Linked DNA regions of Saccharothrix espanaensis DSM 44229. The protein of the gene in region 1 binds, or shares a complex with, the protein of each later gene. Links are inferred from orthologs where the notes say so. Each region holds a gene or a part of one and is shown in the gene's direction. Other genes may lie near its edges.

What was found.
Region 2: the proteins of mfd (region 1) and uvrA are in contact, whole or in part, in a crystal structure (PDB 4DFC), measured with the Escherichia coli proteins. The link is inferred for Saccharothrix espanaensis DSM 44229 from one-to-one orthologs.

Annotation. Positions count from the first base shown.
Region 1 is NC_019673.1:722,702-737,970, forward strand. Bases 6,457-10,619 are described here. They hold mfd (transcription-repair coupling factor), read left to right. Parts: upstream 6,457-6,855; coding sequence 6,856-10,419; downstream 10,420-10,619. Other genes in these bases: BN6_RS45270 (hypothetical protein), read left to right, coding at 6,463-6,681; BN6_RS03575 (SurA N-terminal domain-containing protein), read left to right, coding at 10,433-10,619. Outside these bases: BN6_RS03535 (GGDEF domain-containing protein), read right to left, coding at 1-1,427; BN6_RS03545 (alpha/beta hydrolase family protein), read right to left, coding at 1,740-2,852; BN6_RS03550 (acyl-CoA desaturase), read left to right, coding at 3,041-4,000; BN6_RS03555 (TetR/AcrR family transcriptional regulator), read left to right, coding at 4,104-4,700; BN6_RS03560 (PQQ-dependent sugar dehydrogenase), read right to left, coding at 4,737-5,831; BN6_RS03565 (DUF4291 domain-containing protein), read right to left, coding at 5,867-6,415; more of BN6_RS03575, read left to right, coding at 10,620-11,368; BN6_RS03580 (MazG family protein), read left to right, coding at 11,371-12,309; BN6_RS03585 (hypothetical protein), read right to left, coding at 12,294-12,503; BN6_RS03590 (helix-turn-helix domain-containing protein), read left to right, coding at 12,599-13,471; BN6_RS49930 (DUF397 domain-containing protein), read left to right, coding at 13,509-13,613; BN6_RS03595 (S41 family peptidase), read left to right, coding at 13,650-15,269. UniProt on the Escherichia coli protein: Couples transcription and DNA repair by recognizing RNA polymerase (RNAP) stalled at DNA lesions. Mediates ATP-dependent release of RNAP and its truncated transcript from the DNA, and recruitment of nucleotide excision repair machinery to the damaged site.
Region 2 is NC_019673.1:7,359,125-7,373,668, reverse strand. What follows is about bases 2,437-5,874. They hold uvrA (excinuclease ABC subunit UvrA), read left to right. Parts: upstream 2,437-2,797; coding sequence 2,798-5,674; downstream 5,675-5,874. Other genes in these bases: BN6_RS31940 (maleylpyruvate isomerase family mycothiol-dependent enzyme), read right to left, coding at 2,437-2,568. Outside these bases: BN6_RS31950 (MBL fold metallo-hydrolase), read right to left, coding at 1-612; more of BN6_RS31940, read right to left, coding at 1,780-2,436; BN6_RS31930 (SRPBCC family protein), read left to right, coding at 6,025-6,489; BN6_RS31925 (lipoprotein), read left to right, coding at 6,596-7,471; BN6_RS31920 (GntP family permease), read right to left, coding at 7,545-8,939; BN6_RS31915 (N-acyl-D-amino-acid deacylase family protein), read right to left, coding at 8,936-10,522; BN6_RS31910 (amino acid deaminase), read right to left, coding at 10,537-11,820; BN6_RS31905 (sugar kinase), read left to right, coding at 11,914-12,885; BN6_RS31900 (IclR family transcriptional regulator), read left to right, coding at 12,882-13,631; BN6_RS31895 (RidA family protein), read left to right, coding at 13,672-14,055; BN6_RS31890 (ATP-binding protein), read right to left, coding at 14,206-14,544. UniProt on the Escherichia coli protein: The UvrABC repair system catalyzes the recognition and processing of DNA lesions. UvrA is an ATPase and a DNA-binding protein. A damage recognition complex composed of 2 UvrA and 2 UvrB subunits scans DNA for abnormalities.

The DNA of each region.
Region 1 (15,269 bases):
CCCAGCGCCGCTTCGGCGGCGTGCAGGGGCGCCCCGGGCAGCAGCACGACGAACTCGTCGCCGCCGTAGCGGGCCACCAGGTCGTCGCCCCGCAGCGCCTGCCGGAGTGTGCTCGCAATCACGCGCAGGACGTCGTCGCCCTCGGCGTGCGAGTGCTTGTCGTTGACCACCTTGAACCCGTCGAGGTCGACCAGCGCGATCGCCATCGGGTGGGTCTGGGCGCCGATCAGCGCGGCGAGGCGGTCGTCGAGCGCGCGCCGGTTGGGCAGGCCGGTCAGCGGGTCCTGCAACGCCTGCTGCGCGATCGCGCCGTGCGCGCGGGTCAGCCGCTCGTGGTCGCGCCGGGTGACCAGGGTGGCGGTGCGGGCCTCCTGCATCTGCCACAGCTCCACCTCCAGCGCGTTGGCGTAGGTCTGGAGGGCGGAGATGGTGTGCTCGCCGTGCGGGCCGGACAGCTTCGCGTACTCGCGGGTCAGGCACAGCATCAGCGTCGGCTCGGAGGTGTCGTGCTCCAGCCGGGTGCGGGCGTCGGCGAGCACCTGGAGGGCCTGCTGCGGCAGTTCCTCCAGCTCCAGGCAGCGGGCCAGGGCGATGGACACGATGATCAGCTCGCGGGCGTACATGGACAGCTCGCGCAGCCGCCACAGCGGGGCGATGTGCTCCGGGCCGGGCTTGGCCAGCGCGTGCGCCGCGCCGATGATGGGCACCTGCTCGGCGGCCGTCCGGTCGCGCCGGCCGGGGTGCAGCGACTCGCGGAACGGGCCCTCGACGGCCTCGGCGATGGCCGACGCCGTGGCGAACTTGGTCGCGGCCTCCTCCAGGTTCGCCACCCGTTCCAGCCGCAGCCCCCAGCCGATCAGCATCCGGGCGCGGTTCATCAGGTGGATGTAGATCAGGTGCGGCCCGGCGCTGTCCCGGATCGCGTTGTGGGCGCGGGCGAGCACCGCGTCGGCCATCTCGTAGACGCCGAGCTGGGTCAGCACCAGGCCCGTGCTCTGCAGCGCGTTGGCCAGCAGCCGGTCCCAGGTGCGCTTGTCCAGCACCGGGTCGGGGGTGAGGCTCTCCTCCAGCATGGCCAGGCCGGACGCGACCTCGGTCAGCGCCTTGTCCTCGAACCCGCCGAACAGGTACCGGCGGCCGCGCAGCGCGTGCGCCTCGGCCTCCAGCACGACCAGGCCGTGCCGCCGGGTGTGCGCGAGCAGCTCGTCCAGCATGGTGTCGGACAGGTCGATCAGGCCGGGCGTGACCAGCCGGACCACGGCCGCCGCGCGCAGCAGCTGGCCGACGATCCGGGGCTCGTTGCGGGCCTGCGCCTGCGCGAGCAGGTCGTCGACCTCCTGGCACGCGTCGAGCTGGTCGGAGAGGTGGCTGCTCTGGGCCACGGCCACGAGCTCACTCGCGCGGCCGACCAGCCACGCGTCGGACATCTCGTGGGGCGCCGGCACCACGTTGTCCTGCTCGTCGACCGCTTCCTCGCGCAGCGACTCACACCCCCATGCGGACGCAGGGCGACCCGGACCGGTGCGGTCCGGCCGAACTCGCTCCGCCACCAGGATTCGAACCTGGACCATCGGAACCAAAATCCGAGGTGCTGCCTTTACACCATGGCGGAACGGGCGGAGGTCTCCCTCTACCGCGCGAGGACATGTTGTCACGACTGGTGCCGGAAGGTCGGCACCACCACTCAACTGGCCGCAATCCGTCGGTAATTCGATCATGACACTTCGTGTTTCCGCAGGTCACGATCCCCCGGTGCGGGAGGCCAGAAAATCGGTCACGGACCGCTCGTACCCGGTCGGGTCGACGTTCCAGGCGGCGGTGTGCTCGGCGGCCGGCGCTTCGACGTAGGTCAACGGCCAGTCCAGCCGGGTCGACGCCTCGGCGAGGTCGCGGGAGCCCTGCACCGGCACCGTGCCGTCGGCCGCGCCGTGCACCAGCAGCGTCGGCGGCCGGTGCGCGGGCGGGTGGTCGACCAGGTCGAAGCGGTCGAACTCCAGGTCGGCCCGCCAGTCCGAGACCAGCTCGGCGACCGGGACCAGCTGGGTCGGCACGCCCCGGTTGCGGGACTGCAGCTCCAGGGTCTTGGTCCAGCTGGTCACCGGGGCGTCCAGGACCGCGCCGACGGCCTTGCCGGCCAGCTCCGAGCGGCCCAGGAACTGGCCGACCGCCGCGCCGCCCATCGACCAGCCGTAGAGCAGGACGTCCCGCGCGCCGCGGTCGAGGGCGTAGCGGACGGCGGCCTCCACGTCGCGCCACTCGGTGTCGCCGAGGTGGAACAGGCCGTCCGGGGAGGCGGGCGCGCCCAGGTCGTTGCGGTAGGTCACGGCGAGCACCGGCAGGCCCGCCCGGTGCAGGGTCGGGGTGATCCGCAGCGACTCGGCGCGGGTGCCGCCCCGGCCGTGCACCGCGACCACCCAGGTCCGGGCGACGCCGGGGACCAGCCAGGCGGGCATGTCGCCCAGCTCGGTGGGCACCGCCACGTCCTCGTAGTCCAGCCCGAGCGCGGCCTTCGGGTCGGAGGTCCACACCGACGTCTCCAGCCGGACCTTCGTGCCCGCGGGCGGGGCGGTGCCGGTCAGCTCGCGGGTCACCGCGCCGGCCGCCCGGTCGGTCACCCGGCCGACCCGGGCCTCGCCGCCCGGCCACACCAGTCCCCAGGTGCCGGGTTGCACTGTGATTCGGGACTCCGCCAGCGTGACCGTGTTGTCACCCGATCCGACGATCGTGTCCGGGTGGCCGGGACGGGCCTGGTCGGGCTCCAGCAGCTGGCCGCTGTAGTACCAGCCGACCCCTAAGACACCCGCGCTGAGCAGCGCGGACACCACCGCCACGGAGATCAGTGCGATCCGCAACCGGCGTCCGTGGCGAACGTTCGGAGACCCCATTGTCGAATGATGCCCCGCCGGTGATCGACACGCCCGAAATCCTGAGAACACGCGGTGGATTCGGCGCGGACTATGGCGGGACGGGGTTGTCCTAACTTACGCTGCCGTAAGTTACGGTCCCGTAGGTAGTCCCCGGATAACCAAGAGGTACTTGTATGACCAGCACCCTGGAGAGCAGGTCCACGCCGCCCGGTCCTGAGGACAAGGGACCCAAGCCGATGATCGACGGTCGTCGCGGCCACGTGGAGCAGCTCGGTGTCTACGTGTTCGTCGTCGTGCCGTTCCTGGCGCTGATCGCGGCGGTCCCGTTCGCCTGGGGTTGGGGGTTGGGCTGGGTCGACGTGGCGCTGTTCGTCGCGTTCTACTACCTGGCCGGCCTGGGTGTCACGATCGGCTACCACCGCTACTTCACGCACGGCTCGTTCAAGGCGAACCGGGCGCTCAAGATCGGCCTGGCCATCGCGGGCAGCATGGCGCTGCAGGGCCCGGTCATCGTCTGGGTCGCCGACCACCGGCGGCACCACGCGTTCTCCGACCGCGAGGGCGACCCGCACTCGCCGTGGCTGTTCGGCAGCGGCCCGGTCGCGCTGGCCAAGGGCTTCTGGCACGCCCACATGGGCTGGCTGTTCGAGCGCGACAAGACCAACGCCAAGCGCTTCGCGCCGGACCTGCTGGCCGACAAGGACCTGGTCTGGGTCGACAAGTACTTCGTGCTGTGGACCACGATCAGCCTGGTCGCGCCCGGCGTCCTGGGCGGCCTGATCACGATGTCGTGGGCCGGCGCGCTGTCCGCGTTCTTCTGGGCGGGCCTGGTCCGGGTGGCGTTCCTGCACCACGTGACCTGGTCGGTCAACTCGATCTGCCACATGGTCGGCGACCGCCCGTTCGCCGCGCGGGACCGCTCCGCGAACGTCTGGGCGCTGGCGATCCTGTCGTTCGGCGAGTCGTGGCACAACCTGCACCACGCCGACCCGACCTGCGCGCGGCACGGCGTCAAGCGCGGCCAGATCGACACCTCGGCGCGGATGATCTGGCTGTTCGAGAAGTTCGGCTGGGCGACCGACGTGCGCTGGCCCAACCAGCAGCGGCTCGCCCGGATCAGCGCGAAGAAGTGATCCCACACCCGCCCCTCGCCGGTGCGGCGGGGGGCGGGTGTTTAGGGTGGTCGAGGTGGCGGGACGACGGCGCGGCGACGAGACCCCGGTCCCGCGCGTGCGGATGACCGGGAAGGAGCGGCGCGAGCAGTTGCTCGACGTCGCTCGGGCGTTGTTCGCCGAGAAGGGTTTCGAGGTCACCTCCGTCGAGGAGATCGCGCACCGGGCGGGCGTGTCCAAGCCGGTGGTGTACGAGCACTTCGGCGGCAAGGAAGGCATCTACGCGGTCGTGGTCGACCGCGAGATGCAGTACCTGATGGACCACATCGTCAACGCCCTGTCCGGCGGGCACCCCCGGGAGCTGCTGGAACAGGCCGCGTGCGCGCTGCTGGACTACATCGAGGGCTCGACGGACGGCTTCCGCATCCTGGTCCGCGACTCGCCGGTGGCCTCGTCCACCGGGACGTTCTCCTCGCTGCTCAACGACATAGCCTCCCAGGTGGAGTCGATCCTGGGCCTGCACTTCTCCCGGCAGGGCTACGACCGCAAGCTGGCCGCGCTCTACAGCCAGGCGCTGGTCGGGATGGTCGCGCTGACCGGCCAGTGGTGGCTGGAGGTGCGCAAGCCGAAGAAGGACGAGGTCGCCGCGCACCTGGTCAACCTGGCGTGGAAGGGCCTGTCGCACATGGAGCACAAGCCGCGCCTGCGCACCCGCAACTGATCCGCGGTCGCGGCCGGCCGGGGGAGCCGTGGGCGGTCAGCCCCGGGACACCTTGAGGATCTTGTCGTCCGAGCCGTTCGACGTGGTCACGTAGAGCGCCTGGTCCGGCCCGAGGGCCGCGCCGCGCAACCGGCCGTAGGAGCCGTCGAGCTGCTCGGGGATCGAGACCGAGTGCACGCCGCCCTCGGCCGTGACGGTGAAGAACAGGACCTTCGAGCCCTTGAGCGCGGTGACCGCGAGGGTGCCGTCCAGATCGCCCCACCGGTCGCCGCTGAGGAACACGGCGTCGCAGATCGCCTCGGTCGGGCTGCCGGAGGACCAGACGGCCGGGACCGCGTCCGGGAAGCGCTGGAGGTCGGTCATCGGGACGCTCTCGTCGTAGCGGTCCACGGTGCCGCCCTGCGACGGGTCCCAGCCGTAGTTCGCGCCGGGCTTGAGGACGTTCACCTCGTCGTCCACGTCCGGGCCGTGCTCGGCGGTGAAGACCAGGCCGTCGGCGCGGACCGCGATGCCCTGGACGTTGCGGTGCCCGTAGGTGAGCACGCCGCCCGCACCGGTGGCGAGGTCGAGCTTGAGCACCTTGCCGCCGAGGTCGCCCTTGTCCTGGGAGGCCGAGGCTTTCGCGGTGTCGCCCGTGCCGACGAGCAGTTCGCCGTCCTTGCCCAACGCGAGCCGGCACCCGGAGTGCCGGCCGCTGGGGTTGGTCGGGAGGCCGGCCCGGAGCGGGTCCCCCACCCGCTTCGCGGCGGTGCCGTCGAGCGCGAACGTGACCAGGCGGACGTCCTCGTCGGTGTTGAAGCACGTGGTGAACCGCTTGCTGGTGGCGAAGTCCGGGTGGACCACGAGCCCCATCAGCCCGCCCTCGCCGCGCGCCACGACGTCACCGAGATCGGCGTCGACCGGTGTCCGCTGCCCCTTGTCGACCAGGACCAGGCGGCCGGGGCGTTCGGTGACGAGCAGCCGGCCGTCGGGCAGGAACCCGATCTCCCACGGGTGCGTGAGCCCGCTCGTGACCACCTCGACCGTGATCCCCTTGGGAGCTTCCTGCGAGGAGGGCGCGTTGCCCCCGGCGGGGGTGCTGGAACACCCGGCGAGCAGCAACACGGCGGCGAACCCGACAACCCGGCGCATACCGGTCAGCATGTCAGGGCCGTCGTGAAGTAGCCCTACGGCCGTTCCGGCGGGTGTGGCCGGTCGAGCGGGTAGGGGCGTTCCGGCGGGAGGAGCCGCCGGGCCTGGTCGAGGTCGCGGGCCAGGACGTGCCCGTGGATCTCGTGGACCAGCGGGGTGATGTCGGTGATGCCCGCGGTCCACTCCTCCACGTACCGCTCGGAGGCCCGGCCCGCCAGTCCGATCTGGATGGACCGGTGGTCCAGCGCCTCGTGGTGCAGGCCGCGCTCCGGGTCCCACTGCACCCGGACGTCGGGTTTCCCCTTGCCGACCTCGGAACTCGGCACCGCGCTGCGAACGGCGCGGTCGAACCCCTCGCGCGTGATGCGAACGGCGAGAACCCTTTCCTGGTCGGGCTTGCGGGCCCAGCCGCAGCGGTACACCATCCAGAGGAACGACGGCTTGATCCACGTCATGCGCCCGGCCCTGAAGGGCGGCACGAACTTCCCCGCGGCCACGGCGGCGTCCGCGATGGCCGGGTTGTACGCCTGGTAGACCGTGATGTGCCGATCGTCGTAGTCGGCTCGGATCTCCTTGTACTCCATGGGGACAGCGTGAATCACGGGTCAACCGGAAATCCCGGTGGGACGCCGTGGACGGCAGGGTCAACCTCGACGCCGCCGAGCGAATCGACCGCTGGGCCACGGGGTCGTTCCACTGGAGTCGCGCGGATGGCTGCCGGGTCAATTCGGAGTGGCGTGACCGAATTGCCGAAGCGTTGCACCCGCCGGCGCTCGTGGTGTGTCCGAAAGGCCGGAAGAGGGCTGTCGAGGCGGGCGCGGAAAGCCACGAGGACCCGTGCCCGGGATGACGGGTGCGGGGTGATCGCCGCCCAGCACGGCCCCGTTCGGGGGGTGGCGGGGCGGGCCGGGGTAATCGGCGAGCGGGGGGTCGGGGTGGGGACGTAGGGTGGTGGGGAGCACCCCTCCGGTGGGCGACAAGGTCCCGGGCAGGGGTCTGTCCTCGTTGCCTTGGGAGCCACGCAATGCCCCAGCCCGGCCCGTTGTCCGGCCTGCTGACCGCTGTTCTGCCAGACAAGGCGCTCAGCGCCCTCCTCGACTCCGTCGGCTCGCCCTCCCTCGAACTGGAGGGCGCGCCGGCCGCCCGGCCGCTCGTCGCCGCCGCCCTGACGCGCAAGGCGCCGGTGCTGGCCGTCACGGCCACCGGCCGCGAGGCCGACGACCTCACGAACGTGCTGCGGGACCTGCTGGGGGCCGACGCGGTCGCCATCTTCCCCAGTTGGGAGACCCTGCCGCACGAGCGGTTGTCGCCCCGGGCGGACACGGTGGGGGCCCGGCTCCAGGTCCTGCGGCGGCTCCGGCACCCCGACGGGAATCCGCTCCAGGTCGTCGTGGCCACCATTCGCAGCGTCATCCAGCCGATGGCGCCCGGGTTGGGGGACTTGCAGCCCGTCGAACTCGTGGTCGGCGGTGAACTCGATTTCGAGGAGTTGCTCCGCGACCTGGTCGAAATCGCCTACACGCGGGTCGACATGGTCGAGAAGCGCGGGGAGTTCGCGGTTCGCGGCGGCATCCTCGACGTCTTCCCGCCCACCGCCGAGCACCCGTTGCGGGTCGAGTTCTGGGGGGACGAGGTCTCCGAGATCCGGCCCTTCTCGGTCGCCGACCAGCGGTCGTTGCCGCAGGTCGTGGAGCGGTTCACGGCTCCGCCGTGCCGGGAGCTGCTGCTCACCGAACGGGTCCGGGAGCGGGCGGCGGCACTCGCCGCCGAGCACCAGAACGACGCGCAGCTGGTCGAGATGCTCGACAAGCTCGCCGGCGGGGTCCCGTCCGAGGGGATGGAGGCCCTGATCCCGGCGTTGTGCGAGGGCGAGCTCCAGCTCCTCACCGACGTGGTGCCGGAGGGCACGCACGTCGTGCTCAACGACCCGGAGAAGATCCGGGCCCGTGCGCACGACCTGGTCCGCACCGGGCAGGAGTTCCTGGAAGCCTCGTGGACGGCCGCCGCCGGCGGCGGGAAGGCCCCGATCGACCTGGGGGCCTCGGCCTACCGGAGCCTGGCCGAGGTGGCCGACTCGGCCAAGGCCAAGGGCCGGCCGTGGTGGACGTTCAGCCAGCTCACCACCGAGGGCGCCGACGTCGTCCGGCTGGAGTTCAAGCACGTCGAGGCCTACCAGGGCGACATCGACCGGGCGTTCGCCGACCTGCGGGCGCACACCGCCGCCGGCGGGACGGCCGTGCTCGTCGTGCCGGGCGCCGGCACGGCTCACCGGGCCGTCGAGCAGCTCAAGGAAGCCGACGTGTCGGCCGTGTGCGTGGACGTGCTCGACAAGGCACCCGCCGTCGGCACCGTCACGGTGGTGCGCGGGTCGTTGGAGGACGGGTTCTCGCTGCCCGACCTCGCGCTGGTCGTGCTCACCGAGACCGACCTGACCGGCGGGCGGCACGGCACGTCCACGAAGGACATGCGGCGGATGCCGTCGAAGCGGCGCAACGCCGTGGACCCGTTGGCGCTCAAGGCCGGCGACTTCGTCGTGCACGAGCAGCACGGCATCGGCAAGTACGTGGAGATGGTGCAGCGCACGGTCGCCGGGGCGACCCGGGAGTACCTGGTGCTGGAGTACGCGTCGTCCAAGCGCGGCCAGCCCGGCGACCGGCTGTTCGTGCCCACCGACCAGCTCGACGAGGTGTCGCGGTACGTCGGTGGCGAGCTGCCCACGCTGAACAAGCTCGGCGGCAGCGACTGGAAGAACACGAAGGCCAAGGCGCGCAAGGCGGTCAAGCAGATCGCGGCCGAGCTGGTGCAGCTCTACGCCGCCCGGCAGGCCGCGCCGGGGCACTCGTTCGCGGCGGACACGCCGTGGCAGCGGGAGCTGGAGGACGCGTTCCCGTTCACCGAGACCGTGGACCAGATGGCGGCCATCGACGACGTCAAGGCCGACATGGAGCGGACCGTCCCGATGGACCGGGTCATCTGCGGCGACGTCGGCTACGGCAAGACCGAGATCGCGGTCCGGGCGGCGTTCAAGGCCGTGCAGGACGGCAAGCAGGTCGTGGTGCTGGTGCCCACGACCCTGCTCGCGCAGCAGCACCTCAACACGTTCGCCGAGCGGATGCGCGCGTTCCCGGTCAACATCAAGGGCTTGTCGCGGTTCACCGACGCGCAGGAGTCCGAGCAGACGATCGCGGGCCTCGCCGACGGTGAGGTGGACATCGTCATCGGCACCCACCGGCTGTTGCAGAAGGGCTTGCGCTACAAGGACCTCGGCCTGGTCATCGTGGACGAGGAGCAGCGGTTCGGCGTCGAGCACAAGGAGCACATCAAGGCGCTGCGCACGCACGTCGACGTGCTCACCATGTCCGCCACGCCGATCCCGCGCACGCTGGAGATGTCGCTCGCGGGCATCCGCGAGATGTCGACGATCCTCACCCCGCCCGAGGAGCGCCACCCGATCCTGACCTACGTCGGCGGCTACGACGACAAGCAGGTCGGCGCGGCGATCCGCCGTGAGCTGCTGCGCGACGGCCAGGTCTTCTACGTGCACAACCGGGTGTCCTCGATCGAGAAGGCCGCGCGGCGGATCCGGGACCTGGTGCCCGAGGCCCGGGTCATCACCGCGCACGGCCAGATGAACGAGGACAAGCTGGAGAAGATCATCCAGGGCTTCTGGGAGAACGAGTACGACGTGCTGGTCTGCACGACGATCGTGGAGACCGGCCTGGACATCTCCAACGCCAACACGCTCATCGTGGAGCGCGGCGACATGCTCGGCCTGTCCCAGCTGCACCAGCTGCGCGGGCGCGTCGGCCGCGGCCGGGAACGCGGGTACGCCTACTTCCTCTACCCGCCGGAGGCCCCGCTCACCGAGACCGCGCACGACCGGCTCGCCACGATCGCGCAGAGCACCGAGCTGGGCGCGGGCATGGCGGTCGCGATGAAGGACCTGGAGATCCGCGGCGCGGGCAACATCCTCGGCGCGGAGCAGTCCGGGCACATCGCGGGGGTCGGGTTCGACCTCTACGTCCGGCTGGTCGGCGAGGCCGTCGAGGCGTTCCGGCGGCACTCGGGCGCCGAGACCGAGGGCGACGAGGAGCTGGCCGACGTCCGGGTCGACCTCCCGGTCGACGCGCACATCCCGCACGACTACGTGCCGGGCGAGCGGCTGCGGCTGGAGGCCTACCGCAAGATCGCGGCGGCCGGTGACGAGGCCGCGCTGCAAGCGGTGTGGGACGAGCTCAAGGACCGCTACGGCACCCCGCCGCTGCCGGTGGAGCGGCTGCTCGCGGTCGCCCGGTTCCGCCAGACGTGCCGCGCGCACGGCGTGACCGAGGTGATCGTGCAGGGGCAGACCATCCGGTTCGCGCCGCTGGAGCTGCGCGACTCGCAGTTGGTCCGGCTGCGCCGGCTGTACCCGAAGGCGGTGCACAAGCCGGCCGCGAACACGGTCAGCGTGCCTAGGCCGACGGAGGGAGCCGCCGGCGGCCGGATGGGCGCACCGCAGCTGCGGGACCAGGAACTGCTCGAGTGGTGCGCGCACTTCCTGCGATCTTTGGCGGGTACTCCCGTGAGCGGCGTCACGGGGACGTGAGAAGGTAGCTCCTGTGAGGACTGTGCAGAGGCGCTTCACCCTGGTCGGCGCGGCCGTCGCACTGCTGGTGGCGGGCTGCGGCAGCGGCCCGAGCCAGGTGGGTTCGGCCGCGATCATCGGCGACACCGTGATCCCGCTTGAGCTGGTCCAGCAGCGCTTGGACACCGTGCTCAAGAAGGAGCCGGAGGCCCAGAAGCTGCACGAGCAGCACAAGCTCGACCAGGTGTCGCGCCAGTTGGTGACCCTGGGCGTGCAGCACGAGCTGATCGAGCGGGCGGCGCAGCGTGAGGGCGTCACCGTGTCCGAGGAGGCCGTGACGGAGTCGGTGGACAACGCGGGCGGCGCGGAAGCCGCCTCGCAGAACACCGTCTACGACGCCGCCACGTTCCGCGAGCGGGCCAAGGACCAGCTGCTGCTGGTCGAGCTGGCGCGCAAGTACGTGGACCGGATGGAAGTCACCTTCGACTACTTCTTCACCAAGGACGGCAAGGACGCCGTCGCCAAGGCCAAGCAGGTCGCGGCCGACCCGGGCCTGATGGCCGGGTTCGTCCAGTCCGGGCCGAAGGGCGCGGAGGGCCAGCAGCTGGCCAAGCGCGGGCAGAAGGTCAAGTCCGCCGAGTCGCCGCAGGCGGCGGGCTCGCCGCTGTTCGGCGTCCAGCCCGGCACGGTCGTGGCGTTCGCACCGGACCCCGGCAACGCGCAGTGGCTGGTCGCCCACGTGACCGCCCGCGACGACAACGCCAAGGGCGGCAGCGACTCGTCCACCGAGCAGCTCACGCCCCAGCTGCTGGAGCAGATCGGGCTGCGACTGGTGCAGCGGCTGGCCGGCGAGCCGGACATCAGGGTGAACCCGCGCTACGGCGTGTGGGACACGACGGCGATCTCGCTCGCGCCGCGCACGGAGGAGCTGACCGGGTTCCAGGCTGTCGTCCGGCAGCCCAAGCCGTGAGCGTGCGCGACACGGTTGTCCTGCTCGGCCCCGGCACTTCGGTGCTGCCCGCCGCCGCGCTGCCCGCTCTGCGGGGCGCGGCGGCGGTTTTCGTCGCGCCGGGGCTGGACGCGCAGTACTGGGGTGGGCTGGGCGCGGCCCCGGTCGGCGACGTCCCGGTGGGCGCGGTCGACGGGGCGGTGGTCTACCTGGCGGCAGGACTGGACGACTACGCCGCCGAGCTGGTCGCCGCCGGCGCGGAGGTGCTGCGCAACCCGGTCGGGACGGCGCTGGTCGACGCCGTCGCGGTGATGGACCGGCTGCGGTCGCCGGGCGGGTGCCCGTGGGACGCGGAGCAGGACCACAAGTCGTTGCGGCAGTACCTCGTGGAGGAGACCTACGAGCTGCTGGAGGCCATCGAGGACGGCGACCGCGGCGCGTTGCGCGAGGAGCTCGGCGACGTGCTGCTCCAGGTGCTGTTCCACGCGCGGATCGCGGCGGAGGACGTCGAGCCGTTCGGGGTGGACGAGGTGGCCGGGGACCTGGTGCGCAAGCTGGTCGGTCGGCACCCGCACGTGTTCGAGGGCGACGACCCGGCGGTGCGCGACGCGGCGTCCCAGCAGCACCGGTGGGAAGAGCTGAAGCAGGTGGAGAAGCAGCGCGAGTCCAGCCTCGACGGGGTCGCCCTGGGGCAGCCCGCGGTGGCGTTGGCCGGGAAGCTCGCCCAGCGCACGGCGCGGGCCGGGCTGCCGGTGGAACTGCTGCCCGACGGCGACAGCGCGGGCGTCACGCTGTTCCTGGTGGCCGCGCTGGCCAAGCTCGCGGGCGAGGACCCGGAGACCGAGCTGCGCGCGGTGGCGCGCGAGTTCGAGCGCCGGGTTCGGGAGGCCGAACGCGCCGCGCGCGCGGCCGGCGTCGAGAAGCTGGGCGCGGACGAGTGGCGCGCCTACTGGCCGGCCTGAACGGCGTCGAGCTCGCGCAGGGCCGCCGCGCCGCGGTCGAGGAAGCGGCGCAGCGCGGCGGGCGTCGCGACGATCTCGAACTCGGGCAGGTTCCCGATGGCGAGCAGGATCTCGGCCGGGTCGGCCCGGTACTCGATCTTGGTCTCCTCCTCGATCCGCACCCAGGACTGCATCTCCGCACGGGGCTTCGCCATGATCTCTCCTCTGCGTCGGAATTCTCTTAGTAGAGGCTCCACTATCTAGAGAATTCTCTCCAGTCCACGTTTGGGTGAAGCTTTAGGCTGGCCGCATGGAGAGCAACGCACGGGCTCGGACGCTGGGCGCGGAGCTGAGGGACCTGCGCAAGGCGAAGCGGTTGAGCATGGTCCGGCTCGGCGACCAGGTGGGTATCGACAAGAGCACTCTCAGCCGGGTGGAGCGCGGGGAGCGCCCGGCCACCGAGACCGAGACGGCCTCGATCCTCGGCGCACTGGGTGTCGTCGGGGCGAAGCGTCGTGAACTGCTCACCCTGGCGCGCGAAGCGGCGAAGTCGAACTGGCTGGCCACGGGCCCCGGCGTGCCGCCGCAGCAGTTGAAGGCGCTGATGGAGTACGAGCGGGTCGCCACCTTCATGATGGAGGTCAACCCGCTGCTGGTGCCCGGCCTGCTCCAGACCCCCGACTACGCGCTGACGATCATGACCGAGGGCGGGCTGTCCAACGCCGAGGCGCACGAGCGGGTCGGGTTGCGGCTCGATCGCCAGCGGGTGATCACGCGCGATGCCGACCCGGTGCCCTACCTGTCGATCATGGACGAGTTCGTGCTGCGCCGACCGGTCGGTGGGCGGGCGGTCATGGCGGGTCAGCTGCGCCACTTGGCCGCCATGGCCCGACGGGACAACGTGACCGTGCGCGTGGTGCCGAAGGAGCGCGGCTACCACCCCGGGCTCTACGGGTCCTTCGTCCTGCTGGAGTCGGCGAGGACCGCGCCGGTGGTCCATCTGGAACACCTGAGATCCAACCTCTTCCTCTACAAGTGGGAGGACGTCCGGGGTTACATTGACCTCAAGTCGACCTTGCTCGCGGCCACCGCCGGCGTCGAGGAGTCGATGGATCTCATCGAGCAGTGCGCCGAGGACATGGAAGGCCGTCGAAGTGGGCACCTGGCGGAAGTCGAGCCGTAGCAACACCGAGACCGCCTGCGTCGAGGTGGCGAGGCTCGTGGGCGTGATGGCGGTGCGGGACTCCAAGAACCCCGGGGGGCCGGTGCTTCGGTTCCCGATGGTTTCCGGCGGGAGTTTCCTCGACCGGCTCAAGAAAGCTTGAGGCCGGCTGTCGGGGTGTCGCGCTAACGTCGATCACGTGACCGACGCCTACCTCCGCTACCCCCACCTGCACGGCGACCTGGTGACCTTCGTGGCCGAGGACGACGTGTGGCTGGCTCCGCTCGCCGGCGGCCGGGCCTGGCGGGTGTCCGCCGACCGCGCTCCCGCGTCCACGCCGCGCTTCGACCGGTCCGGCACGCTGCTGGCCTGGGCCAGCCGGCGTGACGGCGCGCCCGAAGTGCACGTCGCCCCCGTCGCCGGCGGCGAGGCGACCCGCTTGACCCACTGGGGCAACGCGACCACCGGCGTCCGGGACTGGACGCCCGACGGCGAGGTCGTGGCCGTCACCGCCGCGGGGGAGGCGACCCGCGTCCGGCGCTGGGCGCACGCCGTCCCCACCGACGGCGGTCCGCCGCGCCGGCTGCCCTACGGCTGGGTCGGCGACGTCGCGCACGGCCCGGCGCACGAGGTCGTCGTCACCTCGATGTACGGCAAGGACCCCGCCTACTGGAAGCACTACCGGGGCGGCTCGGCCGGGCGGCTCTGGGTCGACGCGACCGGTGACCGCGAGTTCACCCGGATCCTGCCCGAGCTGACCTCCTCGCTGCACTCGCCGATGTGGATCGGCGCCGCCGCCGACGGGGGTCGGATCGCGTTCCTGTCCGACCACGACGGCGTGGGGAGCGTCTACTCCTGCCTGCCCGACGGCTCCGACCTGCGCCGGCACACCGAGCAGGAGTTCTTCGCCCGCGCCGCCACCACCGACGGCTCGCGGATCGTCTACCAGCACGCCGGCGACCTCTGGGTGCTCGACTCGCTGGAGGCCGAGCCGCGCAGGCTCGACGTCGTGCTGGGCGGCCCGCGCACGGCGACCCGGCCCCGGCCGGTCTCCTCCCGCCCGGACGACTTCCACCCCGACCGGACCGGGCGGGCCAGCGTGGTCGAGGTGCGCGGCACCGTGCACTGGGTGACCCACCGGGACGGGCCCGCCCGGTCCCTCGCCGAGACGCCCGGCGTGCGGGCCCGGCTGCCGCGCGTGGTGGGCGACGGCGTGGTCTGGGTGACCGACGCCGAGGGCGAGGAGGGCCTGGAGTTCGCGCCCGCCGGCGGGGTGGAGGCGGGCAACGCGCCGCGCCGGGTCGCGGTCGGCAAGCTCGGCCGGGTGCTCGAACTGGCCGTCGCGCCGGACGGCCGGCGGCTGGCCGCGGCCACCCACGACGGCCGGCTGCTGCTGGTCGAGGTGGAGTCCGGCGAGGTGCGCGAGGTGCTCCGGGAGGCCAACCCGCACGTCTCGGACCTGGCGTTCTCGCCCGACTCGAACTGGCTCGCGTGGTCGCACCCGGGTCCGGGTCCGCTGCGGCACATCAGGATGACCAACACCACCGACCTGTCGCTGGTGGACGTGACGCCGCTGCGCTTCGCCGACTACTCGCCGACGTTCAGCGAGGACGGCCGCTACCTGGCGTTCCTGTCGCTGCGCACGTTCGACCCGGTGTACGACGCGCACGTGTTCGACCTGTCGTTCCCGACCGGCTGCCGGCCGTTCCTGCTGCCGCTCGCGGCGACCACGCCGTCCCCGTTCGACCCGCTGCGGCTGGGCCGCTCGGTGGGCGACGACGACAAGGACAAGGAGAAGGACAAGGACGACGAGAACCCG
Region 2 (14,544 bases), 6.6 Mb from region 1 along the record:
GTGGCCGGGGTAGAACCAGGTGTCGTCGGGCAGTTCGTCGAAGATCCGGGTCGACACGTCGTCGATCAACGACTTGAAGTCCTCCGGTGACGTGGTCCGCCCCACACCTCCCGGGAACAGTGAGTCGCCGGTGAACAGGTGGGCTCGGCCGGCCGGTTCGCGGTACAGGAGGGCGATGGAGCCCGGTGTGTGGCCGCGCAGGTGGATCACCTTCAGGGCGACCTTGCCCACTTCCACCGTGTCGCCGTGTTCCGCGAACTGGTCCGGGGGGATCGGGAGGACTTCGGCGTCCAGCGGGTGTGCGACGGTGTTCGAGCCGTTCGCTCCCGCCACCGCTCCCAGTGCTCCCCAGTGGTCCGCGTGGCGGTGGGTGGTGACCACCGTTTTCAGGCGGGGGCGTTCCACGCTGTGGCCGACCAGGTCGGACAGGCGGGTCGGGTCGGCGGCCGCGTCGATCAGCAGGGCCTCGTTCGTCGACCGGCACACGAGCAGGTAGGCGTTGTTGTCCATCTCGCCCACCGAGATCTTCGTGATGGTCAGTTCTTCCAGCGTGCGGCGGGTGGCCGGGCCGTTGGGCTCGACGTGGCCCGTGTAGTCCTCAAGTACGTCCACGACCGCCGACGGTAGCCGAACGGGCACCCTTCAGGGGGCCCACAGGTTCGTCCAATAAGGTTGGTAACGATCAAGCGCTGCCAGACGACCTCACTTGAATACGCTCTGAACTGGGTATCACGCTCTCGTGCCATCACCTCGCCGGATCAACTGGGACGCCCTGCGCGTCCTCGCGGTGGCGGCCGTGCTCCTGCAGCACGCCACCCACGCGGGGCCGTCCGTCCACCAGGAACTCGGCCCGCCTGTGTTCACCGTCTCGCTGGAGATGGGGGCGAGCACGCTCGTCGTCGTCTCCGCGTTCTTCGCCTGCGCCTCCCTGGCCAAGGGCGAACCCGGCCGGTTCCTGCGCAACCGGCTCGCGCGCCTGCTCCCGCCCTACGCCGCGGCGGCCGCGCTGACCTACTTCGTGCTGACCCGGCTCGCCCCCGAGGGCTGGAGCGAACTCGAACCGCGTGACCTGGTCATCAACGTCTTCATGTTGCAGAACTGGTTCCCCGACGCCCGACTGGTCGACTTCTCCTACTGGACCCTGCCCGTGCAGGTGACCGGGTTCGTCGCGGGCGCGGTGCTGGTGTCGCGGGTTCGCGGCAACCCGCTGCGGGTCCTGCTCTGGGCGCTGGTCGTCGGGCCGCTGGTGCTCCGGGTGTGGACCGAGGACCCCGGCCTGGTCCGCACCTTCTACGACGGGCTGGGCATCCACCGCGCGCAGCTGTTCGCCGCCGGCGTCGGCATCTGGCTGTGGTCCAAGGACCGGCTCAACACCGGGCACCTCGGGGCGCTGCTGACCGCCGCGCTGGCCGCCCAGGCGATCCACAGCGCCGACCCGGAGTCCACGCTCGCGCTCGGTGTGATGCTGCTCGCCATCGCCGCCTGCGCGAAGGGGCCCGACTGGGACGTCCGGCCGGTGCGCCTGCTGCGCCGCCCGATCAAGTGGCTGGCCGGCATCTCCTACGGCGTCTACCTGGTCCACCAGGAGATCGGCTACGTGGTGATGGCCGCCGTCGCCGGGTACGGCCCGTGGGTGGAGCTGCTCGCCTTCCTCGGGGTCGCGGTCGCGCTGGGCTGGCTGCTGACGGCGTTCGTCGAACGGCCCGCCCACCGCGCGCTGACCGCGAGTTCCCGCCCGTTCCTGGTGCGCCTGGTGCTCGCGGTCCGGCTGCGCTCGGCTCAGAGCCACCTGGGCAGCGCCGGCGCGCTGCCGTTCAGCGCCGCCCCGCCCTGGCGGCCGGTCAGCCACCCCAGCACGGCCGCCGCCGACCCGCTGACCAGGGTCGACCCGGTCGCCGCGGTCAGCTCCCAGCTGCGCTGACGGCCGTCCGGCAGGGTCACCTCCAGCCGCACGTCCGGCACGTCGGCCCGGTCGGCGTACTGCCCGACCGCGCCGTCGACGAACCCCTCCAGCAGGTGCTCGGGCAGGTCCTCGAAGCCCACGCCCACGGCGAGGTCGACCAGGTGGAACCACACCTCGCGCAACCGCAGCCACGGCACGCGGTGCGCCAGGAACGGCCCGTTGACCGGGTGCGCGACCTCCGCCTCCCACGCCGTCGGCGGCAGCTCGCGGGCCGCCGTCGCGAACCGCTCGCACGCCGCGTCCAGGTCGGCCCGCAGCAGTTGCGGCAGGCGCGCCGCACCCTCGGCGATGTCGGCGTCCCGGTCGGCCGGGCTCGGGTACATCGGGTGCTCGACCCCGGTCTTCGCCCAGGTCAGGAGGTTGACCAGGGCGTCGGCGTTGCGGGCCAGGTGGGTCACCAGGTGCCCCCGGCTCCACCCCGGCAGCAGGCTCGGCCCGCGCAGCGCGGCCAGGTCGAGCTCCGCGACCCGCTGGTAGAGCACCCGGGTCGCCCGGTCGACCTCGGCCAGTCCCGCGACGGCGTCCTGCACCGCGGCGGACCGCTCCCGCGGCGCGGGTACGCTGGTCTCGGCGGACCCGGTCCGGGTCGCATCAGCGAAGCTCATGAGCACCTCATCCCCGACGTCTGCGGCCGAATGGCCTATCGTTCCAGCGTAGGGCCGTCCGCTACCGACCGGTAGAGCCGTTGGCGCACGATCGCGGATCCGCCCGCCCGTTTTTGTCGGTGGTCGCCTTTAGCATGGTGGCCGCCCTCCCCGACAGGCCCGCCGAGGTGGTCCAGTACGCTTTTCGAACGTCTGTTCGGGGGATGGTCGAATACCGAAGGGAACCGTTGTGGCTGACCGCCTTGTCGTTCGCGGCGCGCGCGAGCACAACCTGCGGGGGGTGGACCTCGACCTGCCGAGGGACAGCCTCATCGTGTTCACCGGGCTGTCCGGCTCGGGCAAGTCCAGCCTGGCCTTCGACACGATCTTCGCCGAGGGCCAGCGCCGCTACGTCGAGTCGCTCTCGGCGTACGCCCGCCAGTTCCTCGGTCAGATGGACAAACCGGACGTCGACTTCATCGAGGGCCTGTCGCCCGCGGTGTCCATCGACCAGAAGTCGACCAGCCGCAACCCCCGGTCCACGGTCGGCACCATCACCGAGGTCTACGACTACCTCCGCCTGCTCTACGCCCGCGCGGGCAAGGCGCACTGCCCGACCTGCGGCGAGGCCATCTCCAAGCAGACCCCGCAGCAGATCGTCGACCAGGTGCTGGCGATGAGCGCCGGGACCAAGTTCCAGGTGCTCGCGCCGGTCATCCGGGGCCGCAAGGGCGAGTACGTCGACCTGTTCTCCAGCCTCCAGTCGCAGGGCTACTCCCGGGCCAAGGTCGACGGCGTCGTGCACGCGCTGGCCGAGGTGCCCAAGCTCAAGAAGCAGGAGAAGCACCACATCGCGGTGGTGATCGACCGGCTCAGCGTCAAGGCGAGCTCCAAGCAGCGGCTGACCGACTCGGTGGAGACCGCGCTGCGGCTGGCCGACGGCCTGGTCGAGCTGGAGTTCGTGGACCTGCCGGAGGACGACCCGGCCCGGGTGCGCGGCTTCTCCGAGAACCTGGCCTGCCCGAACGGCCACGCGCTGGCCATCGAGGACCTCGAACCGCGCTCGTTCTCGTTCAACTCGCCCTACGGCGCGTGCCCGACGTGCACCGGCATCGGCGTGCGCAAGGAGGTCGACCCGGAGCTGGTCGTCCCGGACGACGAGCTGTCGCTGGGCGACGGCGCGATCGCGCCCTGGGCGTCCGGCCAGACCGCCGAGTACTTCGGCCGGCTGCTGGAGGCGCTGGCGCTGACCATCGGCTTCCGGATGGACACGCCGTGGCGGCAGCTGCCCGCGAAGGCGCAGAAGGCCGTGCTGCACGGCGTGCCCGAGCAGGTCAACGTCCGCTACCAGAACCGCTACGGCCGCGAGCGCTCCTACTACGCGAACTTCGAGGGCGTCATCCCGTTCCTCGAACGGCGGCAGGAGCAGACCGAGTCCGAGCTGATGCGGGAGAAGTACGAGGGCTACATGCGGGAGGTGCCGTGCCCGGTCTGCCAGGGCACCCGCCTCAAACCGGAGATCCTCGCGGTCACGCTGCACCACGGGCGCAAGGGCGACAAGTCCATCGCCGAGGTGTGCGCGATGTCGGTGGCCGAGTGCTCGGAGTTCCTCGACGGCCTCAAGCTCGCCAAGCGCGAGTCGATGATCGCGGGCGCGGTGCTCAAGGAGATCCAGGCCCGGCTGCACTTCCTGCTCGACGTGGGCCTGAACTACCTCTCGCTGGACCGCGCGTCCGGCACGCTGTCCGGCGGCGAGGCGCAGCGCATCCGGCTGGCCACCCAGATCGGCTCCGGCCTGGTCGGCGTGCTCTACGTGCTGGACGAGCCGTCGATCGGCCTGCACCAGCGCGACAACCACCGGCTGATCGAGACCCTGACCAGGCTGCGCGACCTGGGCAACACGCTGATCGTGGTCGAGCACGACGAGGACACCATCCGCACGTCGGACTGGGTGGTCGACATCGGCCCCGGCGCGGGCGAGCACGGCGGCAAGGTCGTGCACAGCGGCCCGTACCAGGAGCTGCTCAAGAACAAGGACTCGATCACCGGCGCGTACCTCTCCGGCCGCCAGCAGATCCCGATGCCCGCGACCCGGCGCAAGGTCGACAAGAAGCGCCAGCTCACGGTGGTGGGCGCGCGCGAGCACAACCTGCGCGGCATCGACGTGTCGTTCCCGCTGGGCTGCCTGGTCTCGGTGACCGGCGTCTCCGGCTCCGGCAAGTCGACGCTGGTCAACGACATCCTGGCGACGGTCCTGGCGAACAAGCTCAACGGCGCGCGCCAGGTCCCCGGCCGGCACACCCGGATCAAGGGCCTGGAGCAGGTCGACAAGCTGGTGCAGGTCGACCAGTCGCCGATCGGCCGCACCCCGCGCTCGAACCCGGCGACCTACACCGGGGTGTTCGACCACATCCGCAAGCTGTTCGCGGCGACCACCGAGGCCAAGGTGCGCGGCTACCAGCCGGGCCGGTTCTCGTTCAACGTCAAGGGCGGGCGCTGCGAGGCGTGCGCGGGCGACGGCACCATCAAGATCGAGATGAACTTCCTGCCGGACGTCTACGTCCCGTGCGAGGTGTGCAAGGGCGCCCGGTACAACCGGGAGACCCTGGAAGTGCACTACAAGGGCAAGACCATCTCCGAAGTTCTGGACATGCCGATCGAGGAGGCCGCCGGCTTCTTCGAGCCGATCAACGCCATCCACCGGCACCTGCGGACCCTGGTGGACGTCGGGCTGGGCTACGTCCGGCTGGGCCAGCCCGCGCCGACCCTGTCCGGCGGCGAGGCGCAGCGCGTGAAGCTGGCCTCGGAGCTGCAGAAGCGGTCGACCGGCAAGACGGTCTACATCCTCGACGAGCCGACCACCGGCCTGCACTTCGAGGACATCCGCAAGCTGCTCGGCGTGATCAACGGCCTGGTGGACAAGGGCAACACGGTGATCGTGATCGAGCACAACCTGGACGTGATCAAGGCCTCCGACTGGGTGGTCGACATGGGGCCGGAGGGCGGTTCGGGCGGTGGCACGGTCATCGCCGAGGGCACGCCGGAGGAGGTCGCCGAGGAGGCCGACAGCTACACCGGCCAGTTCCTGCGCGAGGTCGTCGGCACGGCCGAGGCCGCCGCGGGCTGATCCACCGCCGCCGCAGACGTCACCCGGTGCGCCCGGTCCGGACGGGTCCCGACCCGCTCCGGCCGGGCGCACCGCCGTCTCGCGGGCGCACCGCTGTCTCGCGGGCGCACCGCTGTCTCGCGGGCGCACCGCTGTCTCGCGGGCGCACCGCTGTCTCGCGGGCGCACCGCTGTCTCGCGGGCGAGGTGCCGGAACGGGAGGCGTGAGACCGGAGCGGCGTGCACGAGGTCGGAGCGGGTGACGGTCCGTAGCGGGTCCGAAGCCGGGTGGAGTGCCACACCACCCGGAATCCGAGTACCGCCCGAATGGCCTACTGGTGCGGCTGTTCGCGCTGGACGACCATCTCGACCATGGCGTTGAACTCGTACCGCTTCCGCAGCGTCTGGCTGGTCGACTCGCCGCCCGGCGAGACCTTCGACGTGCTGGCGGACCTGGCCAGCTACCCGCTGTGGTGGCCGGAGGTCCGCGCGGCGCGGCAGGTCGCGGACCAGGCCGCCGAGCTGCGCTGCCGGTCGCTGCTGCCCTACGACCTGGTCTTCGAGACCTGGCACCACACCAACGACCCGGACGCCGGGGTGCTGCGCGCCGACCTGGTGGGCGACCTGGAGGGCACGGCGAGCTGGCGGGTCGGGTCGGACGGCGTGGGCACCCGGCTGGTGTACGAGCAGGAGGTCGAGGTGCGCAAGGCCCTGCTGCGCCGGCTCGCGCTGATCAGCCGCCCGCTGCTCAAGGCCAACCACGAGCTGATGATGCGCCACGGCCAACGCGGCCTGCGCGCCTACCTGGCGGGCTTCCGGGCGGCTCGCCGGCAGTAGCGGAAAGATCTTCGCCGTCGCGGTGAACCGCCCGGGGGCGGCGTCCGTGTTGGTGGCAAGTCGGTTGCCGCAGCGGATGCGAGCGATCACCCCCAGGAGGTTTGCCATGACCCGCTTTCGTGCGCTCGTTCTCGGGGCCGCGGCCCTCGCGCTGCTCGGTGCCTGCGGCCAGGCAGCCGAGGCGGGCTCGCCGCGGCCCGCCGGTCAGGAGGTCGTCGCCCCGCAACTGGGCGAGGTGGACAAGGTGGCGGGTGACGCGGCCCTGCTGGCGACCGCCGTGGTGCCGCAGCTCGGTACGGTCCTGACCGACGGCAAGGGCCTGACGCTGTACCGGTTCGACAAGGACACGGCGAGCCCTTCGGTGTCCGACTGCGACGGCGAGTGCGCCGAGAAGTGGCCGCCCGTGCTGGCGTCGACCGCCGACTTGGAGGTGCAGGGCGTGGACGCGGCTCTAGTGTCCACTGTGGACCGCAAGGACGGCGCGAAGCAGATCACGGTCGCCGGCTGGCCGGTCTACCGGTTCGCGCAGGACGCCGAGCCGGGCCAGGCCAAGGGCCAGGGCGTGGGCGGCACGTGGTTCGTCGCCGCGCCGGACGGCAAGAAGGCCGCGCCGGCGTCCTCCGGTCTCGCGCTGACCACGGCCTCGGTCGGCAACCTGGGCACCGTGCTGACCGACAAGGAGGGCATGACCCTGTACCGCTTCGACAAGGACGCCACGAACCCGTCGGTCTCCAACTGCAACGGCGAGTGCGCCGTGAAGTGGCCGCCGCTGCTGGTCGGGTCGGAGGACTTCGAGGTGCAGGGCGTGGACAAGTCGTTGGTCGGCACCGTGGTCCGGGTGGACGGCCAGCAGCAGGTCACCGTCGCCGGGTGGCCGCTGTACCTGTTCGCCGAGGACGAGCTGTGCGGTGAGGCCAAGGGCCAGGGCGTGGGCGGCGTGTGGTTCGCCGCCAAGCCGGACGGCAAGAAGGCCGGCGTCTAGACCACCTGAATACCCCTCGAAAAACGCCCGTGCCCGCCGGGACGACCCCGGCGGGCACGGGCGGCAAGGGCGTTCAGACCACCAGGCTGAGCAGGGCCGCGACCGCGAAGCCCACCACGGACAGGATGGTCTCCAGGACCGTCCACGTCTGGAGGGTCTCCTTGACCGACAGGCCGAAGTACCGCGACACGATCCAGAACCCGCCGTCGTTGACGTGCGAGGCGATGATCGACCCGGCCGCGATCGCCATCACCACCAGTGCGAGCTGGGGCTGCGAGTAGCCGAGCTCGCCGACGACCGGCGCGACGATCCCGGTCGTGGTCACGATCGCCACCGTCGCCGAGCCCTGCGCGATCCGCAGCGCGCAGCTGATCACGTAGGACAGCGCGATGACCGGCAGGCCCAGGTCGGCCAGCGACGTCGAGAGCACCTTGCCCACGCCGGTCGCCGACAGCACCGCGCCGAAGAACCCGCCCGCGCCGACCACCAGCAGGATCATCGCCACCGGCCGCAGCGACGCCGCCGACAGCTCGGTGACCTGCTCGCGGGTCATGCCGCGCCGGTAGCCCAGCAGCCAGAACGCCAGCAGCACCGCGATGGTCAGCGCCACGGCGGGCGTGCCCAGGAACGCGAACACACCGAGCGCCGCGGACCCCTTGGGCAGCAGGATGCTGCCGAACGTGCCGGACAGGATGAGCACCAGCGGCACCGCGATGATCCCCAGGACCAGCGACAGCGGCGGCTCGGGCCGGGACTGGTCGCCGCGCAGCTTCTCGGCCGCGGCCAGCATCTCCTCGGGCACCGGCACGACGATCTTCTTGCCGACCCACGCCGAGAACAGCACGCCGCCGATGAACCACGCCGGGATCGCCACGGCCAGCGCCATGATGATGATCCAGCCCAGCGACACGTGCAGCAGCCCCGCCGCCGCGACCGGGCCGGGGTGCGGCGGCATGAACGCGTGCATCACCGACAGGCCCGCCAGCAGCGGCAGCGCGTAGAGCACGATCGACTTGCCGCCGCGCTTGGCCGCCGCGTAGACCAGCGGCGCGAGCACGAAGATGCCGATGTCGAAGAACACCGGCACGCCGAACACCAGGCCCGCCAGGCCCATCGCGAGCGGCGCGCGCTTCTCCCCGAACGCCCGCAGCAGCGTGCGGGTGAGCACCTCGGCCCCGCCGGAGGCCTCCAGGATCGACCCGAGCAGGGTGCCCAGCCCGATGATCGCCGCGACGTGCCCGAGGATGCCGCCGAACCCGTTCTCCAGCAGCGTCCCGGACGCCTTCTGCGCCGAGCCGACGATCTGCTCGACCGGCAGCCCGGCGGCCAGCGCCACGGTCAGGCCGACCACCAGCAGCGCGATGAACGGCTCCACCTTGAGCCGGATGATCAGCACCAGGAGCAACGCGATGGCCAGCCCGGACAGCGTGAGCAGCCCGCCGGTGCTGTGCTGCAGCCAGTCGATCACGCACGACCTCCGGGGTTGCGCAGGGAACGCCCGGCCAGGGCTCCGGTCGGCCGGCCGTCGTCGATCACGGGAACCCCGTTGACCAGCACGTACGGGATGCCCGCAGCGGATTGGCGGGGGTTGTCGAACGTCGCGGTGTCGCTCACGGTCGCGGGGTCGAACAGCACCAGGTCGGCCGCCCAGCCCTCGCGGACCAGGCCCCGGTCGCTGAGGCGCAAGCGCTTGGCGGCACGTCCGGTGAGGTGCGCGACGCACTCCTCCAGCCCCAGCACGCCCAGCTCCCGCACGTACCGGGCCAGGTAGCGCGGGAACGTGCCCCACGCGCGCGGGTGCGGCCGGTCGCCGACCAGCAGGCCGTCGCTGCCGCCGGTGTGCGCCGGGTGCCGCATGATCGCCTGCACGTTGTCCTCGTGGCCGACGTGCATCAGGCACGACGTGCCGAGGCGTTCGGCGATCAGCACGTCGAAGTACAGGTCGGCGGGCGCCCGCCCGGCGGTCCGCGCCGACTCGGCCACGCTGTGCCCGACCAGGTGCGCGTGCTCGGCCTTGCGCACGCCGTTGATCTCGATGGTGTCCCAGTCGACCGGCACGCCGTGGCACCCGTCCGAGCCGGTCTCCTCGATCTCGGCCCGGATCCGCTCGCGGGTGTCCGGATCGGACAGTCGCGCCAGGGTCGCGTCCGGTCCGCCCTCGCTGCTCCAGCTCGGCAGCAGCGCGGACAGGTAGGTCGCGCCGGGCAGGTACGGGTAGGTGTCGAGGGTGATGTCCACGCCGGCCGCGATCGCGTTGTCCAGCAACGACAGCAGCTCGCCCGCGCGGCCCCGGTTGACCTCGAAGTTCATCGTGGCGTGCGCCAGGTGCAGCGGGCAGTGCGACAGCCGCGAGACCCGCACCATCTCCTCGTACGCCTCCAGCGCGCCCGCGCCGTAGCTGCGGTGGTGGGGGCTGTAGTAGCCGCCGAACTCGCCGACGACCCGGCACAGCGCGACGAGTTCGTCCAGGCCCGCGTACATGCCGGGCGTGTAGGTCAGGCCCGACGACATGCCGATCGCGCCCTGCGTCAGCGCGTCCGCCAGGTGGGCCCGCATCTGGTCCATCTCCGCCGTGGTGGCGGGCCGGTCGTCCCAGCCGACGCACAGCATCCGCAGCGTGCCCTGCGGCACCAGGTAGGCGGCGTTGACGGCGATGCCCCGGTCCAGCCGGTCGAGGTACTCGCCGACGGTCCGCCAGTTCCAGTCGAACCCGGGCGGGTCGTCGTTCCACCCGGCCAGTTGACCGCGCAGGGCGGCCAGCACGGTGTCGTTCACGGGCGCGTAGGACAGCCCGTCCTGGCCGAGCACCTCGGTGGTCACGCCCTGCGAGACCTTGGCCAGGTGGTCGGGCTCGGCGAGCACCTGGAGGTCGGAGTGCGAGTGCATGTCGATGAAGCCGGGCGCGAGCACCAGCCCGTCCGCGTCGACCGGCCGGCCCCCGCCCACGTCGCCGATGGCCGCGATCCGGCCGTCCCGCACGCCCACGTCCGCCCGGTAGCCGGGCGCGCCCGTGCCGTCCACCACGAGCGCGCCCTTGAAGACGATGTCCACGCCGCCGTCCTTTCTCAGAAGTACGTGCGCACCAGGTCGACCACGGTGGTGCCGTCGACCACCGGGAGCAGTTGCCACTTGTCGAACACCGTGCAGGGGTGGGACAGCCCGAAGCCCACCCAGTCGCCGACCTCCACCTCTCCGGCAGCGCCCTCCGGCAGCGCCAGGAACGTGTGCTGGTCGTTGAGCGCGGTCACGGTCCCCTTGATCGGCCGCTGCACGCCGTCGCGGCCGCGCACCACCTGCGGCTCGGGCAGGCCCTCGTCGAACGACGCGTCCCGCTTGCCCATGGTCAGCAGCGCGAGGCCCGGCTCGGGCCGGGACGTCACCTGCGCCCACGCCCGCAGCGCCGACCGGAAGGGCTGCTCGCCCGCGACCCGGCCGAACGGCGAGATGCCCCGGTAGAAGCCGTCGTCGTGGGTCACGTACGCGCCACTGCGCACGACGGGCAGCACCGGGAACGGCCACCGCCCACCGAGTTTCGCGGCGACCTGGTCGAAGTACGCGCTGCCGCCGGCCGTGACGATCGGCTCGGCCACCTCGTACAGCTCGTGCAGTTCAATGGCGAACGCGCGCAGGTCGTCCAGGTAACTATCCACAGTGGACAGCGCGGTGGGGGAGGCGTCGTGCGCCAGCGCGCCCTCGTACCCGGCGACGCCGGCCAGCCGCAGTACCGGGCTCCGCTCGACGGCACGGGCGACCTCGACCGCCGTGGCCCGGTCGCGCGCGCCGGTCCGCCCGCCGGGCGCGCCCAGCTCCACCAGCACGTCCACCGGCCTGCGCACAGCGCCGAGCGCTTCGGTCATCCGCTCCACACCCGCCACCGAGTCCGCCCAGCAGGAGAACTCGAACGACGGGTCGGCGGCGAGCTCGGCGGCGACCCAGGCGAGCCCGGCGGGGTCGACGAGCTGGTTGGCCAGCAGGACCCGCCGCACCCCGAACGCCCGGTACACCCGCAGCTGGCTGGTGTTCGCGGCGGTGATGCCCCACGCGCCGTGCTCCAGTTGGCGGGCGAAGAGCTGGGGTGCCATGGTCGTCTTGCCGTGCGGGGCCAGCGCCACGCCGTGCCCGGCGCACCACCGCGCCATGGTGGCCAGGTTGTGCTCCAGCGCGTCGGCGTCCAGCACCACCAGCGGTCCGACGAAGCCGTCCGCGAACAGGTCGGGCCGGCGGTCGGCCACCTCCCCGATGGTCGTGCCGAACGTGCTCGCGGGCAGGCCCTTGAACCGCCAGTCCACGCGCTCCGCGCGGATCGCGGCCACGGCGTCGTGGTCGATGTCCACTGTCTCGCTCCTCACGTTGCGTATTCCGCAACGGCTATTGCGCGATGTGATGATGAGTTGTGTAACATTCGGCTGCCGCCTCGTCAATCAAAGGGCTCGGAGGAGCGGATGCGGTTCGACCTAACGGGCGGCGTGGTGTGCCTGGGCGAGACCATGGTGGTGCTGGTGCCCGCCGAACCCGGTCCGGTGCGCGAGGTGCGCACCTGGACGCGGGCCGTCGGCGGCGCCGAGTCCAACGTGGCCATCCACCTGGCGCGGCTGGGGCTGCGCAGCCGGTGGGTGGGCGCGGTGGGGGACGACGCGTTCGGCGGTGCCGTGCTCGACTTCGTGCGCGGCGCGGGCGTCGACGTGTCCGGGGTGCGGGTGGACCCGACCCGGCCCACCGGTCTCTACGTGAAGGAAGCGGACGCGGCGGGCAGCCCCGTCCGGTACTACCGGCGCGGCTCGGCGGCGTCGGCGATGGGGCCCGACACGCTCGACCGGCTCGACCTCGACGGCGTGCGGCTGCTGCACCTGAGCGGCATCACCGCCGCGCTGTCCGAGAGCTGCCTGGGGTTGCTGCGCGAAGCGCTGTCCCGGCCGCGCCGGCACCTGGTGTCCTTCGACCTCAACTGGCGGCCGGCGCTGTGGCCGGACCGCGACCCGTCGGTGCTGCTGGAACTGGCCGACGCCGCGGACATCGTGCTGACCGGCGCGGACGAGGCCGAAGCGGTCTGGGGGACCGGTGACCCGGCCAAGCTGCGCACCCTGCTGCCCACGCCGCGCGCGATCGTGGTCAAGCAGGGCGACCAGGGCGCGACCCTGGTCGAGGACGACGTGGTCACCTACCAGGAGGCGCTCAAGGTCGACGTCGTGGAACCGGTCGGGGCGGGCGACGGCTTCGCCGCCGGCTACCTGGCCGCGCACCTGGCCGGGCTGGAGCCGACACGCCGACTGCGCGCCGGCCACCTCCAGGCGGCCGCGGCTCTGCTCACCAGCGAGGATGTGGGCGAACCGCTGCCGGCCGGGGTGACCGGGCCGCTGCTGGACGCCGATCCGGCGACGTGGGCCGCCGCGCACCTGAGGAGAGCAGTGGGATGAGTCAGAGCCTGGACCGGGCGTTGACCCTGATGGGGGAGCTGGCGAAGGGCGCCAAGACGCTGGACGAGCTGTCGGCCGTGATCGAGGTGCACAAGTCGACCACGCTGCGGTTGTTGCGCACGCTGGAATCGCACCGGTTCGTCAGACGCGACGGCGTGCACCACTACCGGCTCGGCGCGGCGCTGTTCGACCTCGCCAACCGCGCGCTGGAAGAACGGGACGTCCGCCGCGCGGCCGAACCCGCCCTGCGCGACCTCAACGCCCGCTTCGGGTACACCGTGCACCTGGCGTCCTACGAGGGCGGCGAGGTCATCTACATCGACAAGTACGACAGCACCCACCCGATGCGCATGTACTCGCGGATCGGCCGGCGCGCGCCGCTGCACTGCACGGCCGTGGCCAAGGTGCTGCTGTCGGACCTGCCGGAAGCCCGCCGCCGCGAAGTCGCCGCGACCATCGACTTCGTCCCGCTGACCGCGAACACCATCACCACCCCCGCCGCGTACCTGGCGGAACTGGACCGGGTCCGGGCCAACGGGTACGCCGTCGACAACGCCGAGCACGAGGACTTCATCCACTGCCTCGCCGTCCCCATCCGGGGCGCGCGCGGCGAGTACGTGGCGGCGCTGTCGATGTCGGTGCCCAAGGTGATGCTCGACTTCGACGGCCTGATGGCCCACCTGCCGGACCTGCTCGCCACCGCGCGCGCGGCGTCCCTGGAGTGCGGCTGGTCCCCGCGCGACTGAACCGACACTGCTCAGACCCAACCCACACAGGAGAACAGGCATGCCGAAGACCGAGATCCGCACCGCCAACGCGCCCGCCCCCGTCGCGGCCTTCTCGCAGGGGGTCCGCAAGGGCAACGTGCTGCAGGTCGCGGGCCAGGTCGCGTTCGACCCGTCCGGCGCGATCGTCGGCGAGACCGTCGCCGAGCAGACCAAGCAGGCCCTGGCCAACGTGGTCGCGGTGCTGGAGGCCGCCGGGGCGTCGCTGGACGACGTGCTGATGCTGCGCGTCTACCTCACCGACACCGCCCACTTCGGCGAGATGAACGAGGCCTACGGCCAGGTCGTCACCGCGCAGCCGTTCCCCGCCCGCACCACGGTCTACGTCGGCCTGCCGGCGGGCCTGCTGGTGGAGATCGACGCGCTCGCCGTGGTGGGCGACTGACCGTGACCTCCGCGCGCGGCGCCCACCGACCGGGTGACCCGCGTACTTCTGCCGGTTGTTCTGCGTGGTGCGCGGCCCGGCACGGCGGTTGACTGGGGACATCCCAATCGCGCGCCACGGAAGGACCACACGGCGATGGCCAGGAACGCATCACCGATCGGCTGACCGCGATTCGGCGGCCCGCGAACGGCACTCACCTGCCGCGTCCGGGTCGCCGAGCTCGTCGTGCACGTCGGCCAGCTCCTCGAACATCGCGCCCACCCGGTAGTCCCGGCGCGCGGTGGCGAGATCGGCCGCCCCGGTCAGCTCGGCCCGCGCCCCGACCGGGTCGCCGAGCCGGTGCAGCGCCAACCCGCGCAGGTACCGCGCGTCGTAGGTGGTGGCCGGCGCGGTGGCCGCGACCGAGTGCGCCAGCGCCTCGGACGAGGCTGCCAGCACCTCCGGCCAGCGCTCCAGCTCCACCAGGCTGTCCGCGACCCGCACCAGCAG